Regions from separate parts of the Actinoallomurus sp. NPDC052274 genome, predicted to be linked through region 3. Evidence: riboswitches for the same ligand, from Rfam matches in the RefSeq annotation. Region 3 holds a riboswitch; each other region holds the start of a gene.

Region 1 (3,555 bases), on a different contig from region 3:
TCCTGCTCCTCGTCGTCCACAGCAAGGCCGCGGTGGTCGTCGTGATGCTGCTGCTCGGCGTGGTCGGCAGCGCCACGATCGCGCCGCTGCAGACCCGCGTGCTGGACACGGCGGCGGGCGCGCCGACGATGGCGTCCGCGGCCAACATCGCGGCGTTCAACCTCGGCAACACGGTCGGGCCGTTCCTCGGCGGCCTCGCCATCGACGCCGGCCTCGGCTACGCCTCGACGACCTGGATCGCCGCCGTCCTCGGCGTGGCCGGCCTCGCGGTGGCGCTCGTCTCCGGCGCCCTCGACCGCCGCGGCCCCGTGTCGCCCCGGCCGGCCGAGCCCGTCCTGCCGGCCGGAGCGCACAACCGCTGAGCACCGCCTTCGCCGACGTCGAGGTGGGTGTCACGGGGTTCCCGACTTGCGCTTCGGGCTCGCGGCGCACAGTCGTTGGCGAGAGGCGAAAGCGCCTCTCGCCAACCTCGATGAAAAGGACGCGGAAATGTTCGAAAGCCTCAGCTCCCAGCAGGCGCCCGAACCGAACGAGTGCGACGGCACGGTCGTCGGGGCCGACTACGCAGGTCGGCCGGGCGGCGGGATCACGGTCACGGCCGACCTCACCTGGCGGCCCGGTGCCGGCGGCCCGCGCGGCAGGTCCGGTCTGCAGCTGTACGCCCTGACCGCCGGGGACAACCACCCCGCGCCCCCGAAGAAGAAGATCGGATGGCGCCGGGCCTCGGCCGGCCCGAGCGTCGTGCACCGCAAGAACAGGGGCGACCTGACGTCCGCGCCCTTCGTGGAGTTCCTCAACGACTCGGAGCGGGCGGGCTTCGCGAGGCTCCGGATCACCATGCTCAACAGGCAGCGGTTCGTGGCACTGCTGGCGCACCAGAAGAGGGGTGCCCATGCCTTCTCGGAGCTGGGGGCGACCGTCACCATCGCCGACGACGTCACCAAGAGCCTGGAGACCCGTGTGGAGATCCCGCTGCGCCAGGACGGCGGCAACCGGTTCTGGATGGTCGCAGCGGTGCTCGACTTCAGGGCCCCCCGGGGATACACGATCCGTACGGCCGACCGGTGCTTCCTCCCGCAGGAGAAGGCACGCCCGGTGCTGTACACCGACGGCACGATCATGTACCCCGACGGCAGGATCCTCATGGGCTCCTGGCCTCGGGAGTACGAGCGCTGACGGGTCCGGATCGCCGGACCCGTTCCACCAGGCCGCCGGCATGGCCTGACGACGGCCGCCGGCCGCCACGCGGCCGGTGAGCCCGTCGCCCGGACGGCCGGTGACCGGCACACTGGAGCCCGCCTCGCACCTTCGCGGGGCGGGCTCTGTCGTGTCCGCCCCGAAGACGTGAGCGCGGAACGGGCCGGATCGTGGGGTCCCGGGGCGGTGCGCCGGTGGGGGCGCGCTCGTAGACTGGGCGCGCGACGGCGAGGGAAGGAACCCGGTGCGAGTCCGGGGCTGTCCCGCAACTGTGACCAGGTAGCGAGCCCGCACGTACGGCCACGGCGATGAGCTGGAAGGCCGCGGGGGAGCGGCGACCTGGAAGTCAGGAGACTTCCCGCCGTCGGCGACCTTTCACCCGAGCCGGGGCGAGGACTCCCGAGGGAAGGAACCGACACGTGCGTGTCCTGCTGCTCTCCACCGCCGACACCGAACTCCTGTCCGCGCGTTCCGCGGACGCCGGGTACGCGACGGGCAATCCGTCCCGCCTCGACGTCGCCGACCTGGACGCCCTGTGCGAGGGCGTCGACGTCGTCGTCGTCCGGCTGCTCGGCGGGCTGAAGACCTGGCGGGAGGGCGTCGAGGATCTGCGCCGCAGGGACGTGCCGCTCATCGCGCTCGGCGGCGAGGCCGCGCCGGACGCGGAGCTGATGGCGCTGTCGACGGTGCCCGCCGGGGTCGCCGCGGAGGCGCTGGCGTACCTGCGCGAAGGCGGCGTGGACAACCTGCGGGAGCTGGCGCGCTTCCTGTCCGACACCCTGCTGCTCACCGGTGAGGGGTTCGAGGCGCCACGGGAGATGCCCGCGTACGGCCTGCACCGTACGGGCGGCGAGCCGAAGGACGGCCGGCCGACCGTCGGCGTCGTCTTCTACCGGGCGCACGAACTCTCCGGCAACACCGCGTTCGTGGACACGCTGTGCGCGCGGATCGAGGAGCTGGGCGCGAACGCGCTGCCCGTCTTCTGCGGCTCGCTGCGCTCCGCCGACGAAGGGCTGCTGGCGCTGCTCGGGCGGGCGGACGCACTCGTCGTCACCGTGCTGGCCGGCGGGGGAGCGGTGGCCGCGGACGCGTCGGCGGGCGGGGACGAGGACGCCTGGGACGCCGGGGCGCTCGCCACGCTGGACGTGCCCGTCGTCCAGGGCCTGTGCCTGACGACGTCCCGCGCGACCTGGGAGGCGTCGGACGCCGCGCTATCCCCGATGGACGCCGCGATGCAGGTCGCGATCCCCGAGTTCGACGGCCGGCTGATCTCGGTGCCGTTCTCCTTCAAGGAGGACGGGCCGGACGGCATCCCGGTCTACGCCGCCGACCCGGAGCGCGCCGCGCGGGTCGCCGGCATCGCCGTCCGCCAGGCCCGGCTCCGGCACACGCGGGTCGCCGAGCGCCGGCTGGCGATCGTGCTGTCGTCGTACCCGACCAAGCACTCCCGGGTCGGCAACGCCGTCGGCCTGGACACCCCCGCCTCGGCGGTCCGCCTGCTCGGGGCGCTGCGTACGGCGGGCTACGACGTCGGCGAGTACCCCGAGGACGGGGACGAGCTCATTCACTCGCTGATCGCGGCGGGCGGGCACGACGTCGAGTGGCTGACCGAGGAACAGCTCCGCGCCGCGCCCGCCCGGGTCCCGCTGAAGGACTACGAGCGGTGGTTCACCGCGCTGCCGGAGCCGCTGCGCGAGCGGATGCGGGAGCACTGGGGCGAGCCGCCGGGCGAGCTGTACACCGACGGCGACGACGTGGTCCTGGCATCGCTGCGGTTCGGGAACGTCGTGCTGATGATCCAGCCGCCGCGCGGGTTCGGGGAGAACCCGGTGGCGATCTACCACGACCCCGACCTGCCGCCCTCGCACCACTACCTGGCGGCGTACCGCTGGCTGGACGAGGTGTTCGGCGCGGACGCCGTGGTCCACCTCGGCAAGCACGGCACGCTCGAGTGGCTGCCCGGCAAGGGCCTCGGGCTCGCGGCCGAGTGCGCGCCGGACGCGGTCCTCGGCGACCTGCCGCTCGTCTACCCGTTCATCGTCAACGACCCCGGCGAGGGCACGCAGGCCAAGCGGCGTGGCCACGCCGTCATCGTCGACCATCTCGTGCCGCCGATGGCGCGCGCGGAGACGTACGGCGACCTGGCCAAGCTCGAGCAGCTCCTCGATGAGTACGCCACCGTGCAGGCGCTCGACCCGACGAAGCTGCCGACCGTACGCGCCCAGATCTGGACGCTCGTGCAGGCCGCCCAGCTCCACCACGACCTGCACGTCACCGACGAGCCGGGCGAGGCCGACTTCGACGACTTCGTCCTGCACATCGACGGGTACCTCTGCGAGGTCAAGGACGTGCAGATCC
Region 2 (3,555 bases), on a different contig from region 3:
CGCGGCCAGCGGAGTGCGGCCGCCGGTGGGCAGCGTCTCGAGGCGGCGCGCCCCGGCCTCGACGGAGGAGGTCGGCGGCAGCGCCAGCTCGGCGGACGTGCCGCGGAAGGTGATCAGACCGACCTTGTCGCGGCGCTGGTAGGCGTCGAGGAGGAGGCTGAGCACGGCGCCCTTGACGGCGCGCATCCGCTGCCGGGCGGCCATCGAGCCGCTCGCGTCCACGACGAACAGCACCAGGTTGCCCTCCCGGCCCTCCCGGACCCGCTCGCGCAGGTCGCCGGAGCGGACGACGAGCCCGGGACCGGAGCGGCCGCGGGCGCGCTGGTGCGGGGCCGCCGCGAGGAGGGTCGCGGTCAGGTGGACCGAGCGCGTGCCCGGCCGCGCGCCGGTCGTCCGGCCGTACGGCGTCCGGGCCCGCGAGCGGCGGCCCGGCGCGCCCTCGCCGAGGCCGGGCACGGTGAAGACCCGCGTCCGGTACACCGCGTCGGCGGGCGCCGGCTCCGGGGAGTCCCCCCGGGCGCGCTTCCCCGAGCCCTCGCCGGACTCCTCGCCGGAAAGGGCCTGCTCGATGTCGACCGGCGCCCCGTCTCCCGGCCCGGCCGGGTCGCCGGAACCGTCCGGTCCGCCGCCGGGACCGTCGTCCGGTCCGGGGTCGTCGGGGTCGGGGTCCTCCGGGTCCGTCCCCGAGTCCGGCTTCGCGTCCGTCTCCGGGGCCGGTTTCGGGTCCGGCCCGGTGCTCTGCTCGGGGACGAGGTCGGGCGCCGTGTCCTCGCCGAATCCGGGGTCCGGCGGCTCCGGAGAGTCGTAGCCGCCGGTGTTCTCCAGGACTTCGTCGAGCCTGTCCTCGTCGAGGCCGGGCGCGTCGAAGGGGTCGCGGCGCCGCCGGTGCGGCAGGGCGAGACGGGCGGCGACGCGCACGTCGTCCGCGGTGACGACCGTACGGTCGTGCCAGGCGGCGAGGGCCATCGCGGCGCGCGCCATCACGATGTCGGCCCGCAGCCCGTCCACCTCGAACGCCGCGCACACGGCCGTGATCTGCCGCAGCGCGCCGTCGGGCAGGACGACCTCGGGCAGCCGGACGCGGGCCTGCTCGATCCGCCAGGCCAGCTCGGTCTCGGCGCGCACCCAGTCGGCCGCGAACGCCGCCGGGTCGGCCTCGTACGCCAGGCGGCGGCGCACGACCTCGGCCCGCTCCTCCGGGTCGCGGGTGGCGGCCACCTCCACCGTCAGGCCGAACCGGTCGAGCAGCTGCGGCCGCAGCTCGCCCTCTTCGGGGTTCATCGTGCCGACGAGCAGGAACCGTGAGGCGTGCCGGACGGAGACGCCCTCACGCTCGACGTAGGAGTGGCCCATCGCGGCCGCGTCGAGGAGCAGGTCGACGAGGTGGTCGTGCAGCAGGTTGACCTCGTCGACGTACAGCACGCCGCGGTGCGCGGCGGCCAGCAGGCCGGGCTGGTAGGCCTGGACGCCCTCGGTGAGGGCGCGTTCGAGGTCGAGCGAGCCGGTCAGGCGGTCCTCGGCGGCACCGATCGGCAGCTCCACGAGCCGCGCGGGCCGCACCTGCCCGCCCGCCCCGTCGCCGTGGGGCCCGTCGGGGCATCGCGGGTCGGGCGCGGCGGGGTCGCAGGAGAACCGGCAGTCCGTCACCACCGCGACCTCCGGCAGCAGCGCGGCGAGCGCCCGCACGATGGTGGACTTCGCGGTGCCCTTCTCGCCCCGGACCAGCACTCCGCCGACGGCCGGGGAGACCGCGTTGATCAGGAGGGCGAGCTTGAGGTCCGCCATCCCGGTGACGGCGGAGAACGGATAGGTGTTCACCCGGTGGTCGTCCTTTCCTCGGGTTAACGCGCCCGTAGGTGGCCTGGCAAGCGGCGGCCGGAGTCTCCTGGCTCCCGGATCGCCGCCCGCCCTCGGCCTTCCGGCTCACGCCGTGGCCAACACCCGAGGAAGGACTTCCCGGTCACAGTTGCGCGACAGCCCCGGACTCGCACCGGGTTCCTCCGCGTATCGCCGGAGGACAGCATGACATATCGGGCCTGACACACGACACCGCAGGTACGGCCGCCGTCCGTGATCCGGCGCACGGGATGACAGGGCCACCGCGACCGGGCGTACGGCGGGTGCACGCTATCGCGGGGCGGCCGGCCGCTGCCGGGAGAGCGGCGATCTGCTTCAATAGAACCTGTTCTACTTTCTGGCCGGGAGGGGTGCGGATGAGGCTCGGCATCAACGTCGGCTACTGGCAACGGGTTCCGGAGGACGCCACCGAGACGGTGCTGGCCGCCGAGCGGCTCGGCTACGAGTTCGTCTACACCGCCGAGGCGTACGGCTCGGACGCCTTCACCACGCTCACCTGGTACGCCGCGCGGACCTCGCGCATCAAGCTGGGCACCGCGGTGGCCCAGATGTCCGCCCGCACGCCCGCCGCCACCGCCATGCACGCCCTGACGCTCGACGCGCTGTCCGGCGGCCGGCTCACCCTCGGCATCGGCGCGTCCGGCCCGCAGGTCGTGGAGGGCTGGTACGGCGCGCCGTTCGCCCGGCCGCTGGAGCGCACCCGCGAGTACGTCCGGATCCTGCGGGACGTGTGGCGGCGCGCCGAGCCGGTCACCTCCGCCGGCCCGCACTACCCGTTGCCGCTGCCGGCCTCCGCGTACGCGCCGGGCCGCGTGACCGGCCTCGGCAAGCCGCTCAAGTCGATCGTCCACCCGGTGCGCCCGGACATCCCGGTCTATCTCGGCGCGGAGGGCCCCAAGAACATCGCCCTCGCCACCGAGATCGCCAACGGCTGGCTGCCCCTCTTCGTCGACCCTGCGCAGATCGAGGCGGTCTTCGGCGCCTCGCTGGCCGGCCGCCGCGAAGGCTTCGACATCGCCGCCACCGTGACGACGATCGTGACCGACGACCTGGCCGCCGCGTTGGAGTTCGCCAAGATCCCGCTGGCCTTCTACATCGGCGGCATGGGGGCCAGGGACCGCAACTTCCACCTGGACCTGATCGGCCGCCTCGGGTACGCCGAGGAGGCCGCGCGGGTGCAGGAGCTGTTCCTGGCGGGCCGGCGCGACGAGGCGGTCAAGGCGGTGCCGGACGAGCTGGCCGACTCGATCTCCCTCCTCGGCCCGATCGGGCGCATCAGGGAGCGGCTCCGGCTCTGGCAGGACTCCCCCGTGACCACGCTCCTCATCGCCGGCGTCAAGGACGAGCCGACCCTCAAGGCGATCCGCGACCTCGTACAGCCCTGACCGACCACCGGCCCGCCCGGCGGCTGCCGACGGGCGGCCCCTCGGGTCGACCGGCGGCGCACAGGCCCGCCGGCGCCACCCGGCGGCCCGCCGGGCCGAGCCGGGCGCGGGAGTCCGTCAGCTCCAGGCGCGGGACAGCATCCACGTGCCGGTCGCCTGGTCGTGGCGCAGTTCGTACACCCCGACCGTCCGGTCCGGGGTCGCCTCGACGCGCCAGAACTCGCGCTCGCCGCCTTCCGGGGCCTCGGGGTGGCGTTCGTGCCACCAGTCGCGGGTGGTGACCCAGCGGTCCAGCACCCGCAGCACCGTGTAG
Region 3 (3,555 bases):
GGCCTCCAGGCTGATCACGTCGGCGTCCAGCTCGTCGATGGCGTCCAGGATGTCGCCGAATTCGGCGTAGCACATGTGGGTGTGGATCTGGGTGTCGGCGCGGACGCCACTGGTGGTGAGGCGGAACGCCTCGGTGGCCCAGGCGAGGTAGGCGGTGTGGTCGGCGGTGCGCAGCGGCAGCGTCTCGCGTAGGGCGGGTTCGTCGACCTGGATGACGGCGATGCCGGCGGCCTCCAGGTCGGTGACCTCGTCGCGGAGGGCGAGGGCGACCTGGCGGGCGGTGTCGGCGCGCGGCTGGTCGTCCCGGACGAATGACCAGGCGAGCATCGTGACGGGGCCGGTGAGCATGCCCTTGACCGGGCGGTCGGTGCGCGACCGGGCGTGGGCGGCCCAGCGGACGGTCATCGGCTCGGGACGGGAGATGTCCCCGGCGAGGATCGGCGGCCGTACGTAGCGGGTGCCGTAGGACTGGACCCAGCCGTGCCGGGTGGCGAGGTAGCCGGTGAGCCGCTCGGCGAAGTACTGCACCATGTCGTTGCGCTCCGGCTCTCCGTGTACCAGCACGTCGAGTCCGGCTTTCTCCTGGAAGGCGATGATCTCACCGATCTCCGCCTCGATGCGTTGCTCGTAGGCGGCGTCGTCGATGCGGCCGGCGCGCAGGTCGGCGCGGGCGCGGCGGAGCTCGTCGGTCTGCGGGAACGATCCGATGGTGGTGGTCGGCAGCGGCGGCAGCCCGAGTCGCGCGCGCTGTGCGGTGACGCGTTCGGCGTACGGCTGGGGGCGCCGGGCGTCTTCGCCGGTGACGGCGGCCACCCGGGCCCGTACCGCCGGGTCGCGCGTGATGGTGGAAGCGGCGCGGGAGGCCAGGTGGGCGCGGTTGGCCGCGAGCTCCGCGGCGATGGCGTCGGTGCCGTGCCGCAGCCCTCGGGCGAGTGTTGCGATCTCCGTGGTCTTCTGGCGGGCGAAGGCGAGCCAGCGCCGGATCTGCGGGTCGATGTCGTGTTCGAGGTCCGCGTCGAGCGGGACGTGCAGCAGTGAGCAGGACGCGGCGACGTCGACCTGGGCGGCCAGGCCGAGGAGCGTGCCGAGGGTGGACAGGGACGCGGTCAGGTCGTTGATCCAGATGTTGCGGCCGTTGACGACGCCCGCGACGAGGCGCTTCGTGGGCAGGCCGCCGACGGCGGCGAGGTCGTCGAGGTTGGCGGCGGCGGGTCCGGTGAAGTCGAGCGCGAGCCCGTCGACCGGCGCGTCGGCCAGGACCGGCAGCGCCTGGCCGAGCCGGTCGAAATAGGAGGCGACCAGCAGTTTCGGCCGGTCGGGGAGGTTCCCGAGCTCGCGGTAGGCGCGGGCGACGGCGTTCAGCTCCGCGGGCGTACGGTCCTGGACGAGGGCCGGTTCGTCGAGCTGGACCCACACCGCGCCGGCGGCGCGCAGGTCGGCCAGGACCTCGGCGTAGACGGGAAGCAGCCGGTCCAGCAGCGTCAGCGGTTCGAAGTCGGCGGCGACGCCGGGGGCGGGCTTGGCCAGCAGCAGGTACGTGACCGGCCCGACCAGCACCGGGCGCGCCGCGAGGCCGAGCGCGAGGGCCTCCTTGAGCTCGGTGACCTGCTTGGTCGAGTCGGCGCGGAAGTCGGCGTCGGGGCCGAGCTCGGGGACGAGGTAGTGGTAGTTGGTGTCGAACCACTTGGTCATCTCGAGCGGCGCCACGTCGTGGGTGCCGCGGGCCATCGCGAAGTAGCCGTCCAGCGCGTCGGCGTCGACCGCGGCGCGATGGCGCTCGGAGATCGCGCCGACCATGACACTGGTGTCCAGCATGTGGTCGTAGTAAGAGAAGTCACCGGTCGGGACCTCGTCGATGCCGGCCGCCGCGAGCCGCCGCCAGGTGGCGTGGCGCAACTCGGTCGCGGTCGACCGCAGGTCGCCGGCGCTGAGGCGGCCGTTCCAGTAGCCCTCGATGGCCCGCTTCAGCTCCCGGTCGGGGCCCTGACGGGGATGGCCGTACACGGTGGCGCGGGTCGCCGCGGCTCCGGTGGTGGCTGTCATTGAAACTCTCCTTCGCGAGCATCTCTGCCGAGCCCGGGCCGGGATGAGAGCGCGAAGGGTGCCGGAGCACAGGGGTATCCCCTGCTGCGTCCGCCGACCCGCCCTCGAGGTCACCGAGCTCTCCGCGCGCGCCGATCGCGCGCGGGCAGTGGCAGGTCTTCGGACTCGCGGGCACGTCTGCCGGGGCAGACACCTACTGGCCGTCGCTTCCCGGCCCCGTCCTCCGGGGCCAGTGCTTCATGACGGCGGTCGTTCCCGCTCACCGCTGCGGGGCAGTCCCGGACTCACACCGGGTTCCCTCTTACGACGCGTCTGCCTGGCGGGCAGGGCGAACCAGCTGCGCTCGGAAGTCTAGGCGTCGTGCCCTGGCGGGACAACGCGGTCCGTGATCAGCCCGCGGGTGGCGGGGCGAGCGGGTGGCCGGTCTCGCGTAGCTGCCAGCGTCCGCCGTGGTGGGTCAGCCAGGTCTGGGACAGGGGGGTCACGTCGAGGCGCCAGAAGCATTCGGGCGGGGCGCCCAGGGCGTGCAGGACGGCGGCGCGGATGACCGCGGGGTGGGTGACGGCCGCGACCCTGCCGGTGTCGGTGGGGAGTTCGGTCAGCCACTTCGCCACCCGGGCGATCAGTTCCGCCAGCGACTCGCCGTCGTGCGGGGTCGCGTGGGGATCGGTCAGCCAGGTGTACAGGTCGGCGGGGTGGTCCGCCTCCACCTCGGTGAGGGTCCTGCCCCGCCAGGCGCCCGCGTCCAGGTCGGCCAGGGCGGGGACGGTGACCGCCTCGATGCCGAGCGCGGCGGCGGTCTGCCGGCAGCGTTCCTCGGGCCCGCGGTAGGCCGCCGTGACGCGGCGCAGTGCGCCCATGGCGGCCGTGGCCGCCTCGGCGCCGTGCGGGTCGAGGGGTTCGTCGTCGGGGAAACGGGCCTCGCGGGTGGCGGAGGTGGCCGCGTGCGCGATGAGCGCGAGCCGAACGGTCATGGGGTGGGTGACCTCCTGCGACGTTGACGGTACCGATTTTCGGCCGTACGATCCGGGCGAACGTGATGCTAAGAGGAAGCCGGTGCAAATCCGGCACGGTCGCGCCACTGTGATCCGGCCCTGAGCCGGAGAGTCAGACCCTCCGCCATCGAAGCGCTCCACCGAGACAGGGACGCTGGATCCCTTTAGGAGGCTGTGACATGACGACCTCGACACTGCCCACTTCTCCTGCGACGCCGGTGGTGGTGTCGGGCAGCCGTGCCGCCCTGTGGCTGTTCGGCACCGTGCTGCTGTGCCTGGCCGCCTACTACTTCATCGGCGTCGACCAGGGCGCGACCTCGGTCTTCGGCAACAACATGGCCATCCACGAGTTCGTCCACGACGCCCGGCACTTCCTCGGGTTCCCCTGCCACTGATCCCGTCCGCGACACCACACCTGAGGGAGTACGCCGTGGAACGGCGATTCATCCTGCGTGGGCTGCTCGTGGGCGCGATCGGCGGAATCCTGGCGTTCGTCTTCGCGCGGATCTTCGCGGAG

The links. A riboswitch is a leader RNA that binds a small molecule or an ion and turns the genes downstream of it on or off. The one in region 3 is predicted to bind cobalamin.
Region 1: it holds a riboswitch for cobalamin, as region 3 does, so the genes downstream of both, cobN (cobaltochelatase subunit CobN) here and metE (5-methyltetrahydropteroyltriglutamate--homocysteine S-methyltransferase) in region 3, are expected to answer to the same signal.
Region 2: it holds a riboswitch for cobalamin, as region 3 does, so the genes downstream of both, AB0K82_RS41365 (VWA domain-containing protein) here and metE (5-methyltetrahydropteroyltriglutamate--homocysteine S-methyltransferase) in region 3, are expected to answer to the same signal.

Annotation. Positions count from the first base shown of each region.
Region 1 covers NZ_JBFAUT010000032.1:19,191-22,745, reverse strand. The annotation lists gene AB0K82_RS25605 (MFS transporter) at 1-362, shown strand, start outside; gene AB0K82_RS25600 (hypothetical protein) at 490-1,176, shown strand; cobalamin riboswitch at 1,432-1,554, shown strand; gene cobN (cobaltochelatase subunit CobN) at 1,617-3,555, shown strand, end outside.
Region 2 covers NZ_JBFAUT010000089.1:80-3,634, forward strand. The annotation lists partial or broken gene AB0K82_RS41365 (VWA domain-containing protein) at 1-1,785, opposite strand, end outside; cobalamin riboswitch at 1,879-2,001, opposite strand; gene AB0K82_RS41370 (LLM class F420-dependent oxidoreductase) at 2,214-3,242, shown strand; gene AB0K82_RS41375 (DUF6504 family protein) at 3,360-3,555, opposite strand, start outside.
Region 3 covers NZ_JBFAUT010000005.1:63,798-67,352, reverse strand. The annotation lists gene metE (5-methyltetrahydropteroyltriglutamate--homocysteine S-methyltransferase) at 1-2,043, opposite strand, end outside; cobalamin riboswitch at 2,176-2,396, opposite strand; gene AB0K82_RS06165 (histidine phosphatase family protein) at 2,433-3,017, opposite strand; cobalamin riboswitch at 3,040-3,180, shown strand; gene AB0K82_RS06160 (CbtB-domain containing protein) at 3,218-3,433, shown strand; gene AB0K82_RS06155 (CbtA family protein) at 3,469-3,555, shown strand, end outside.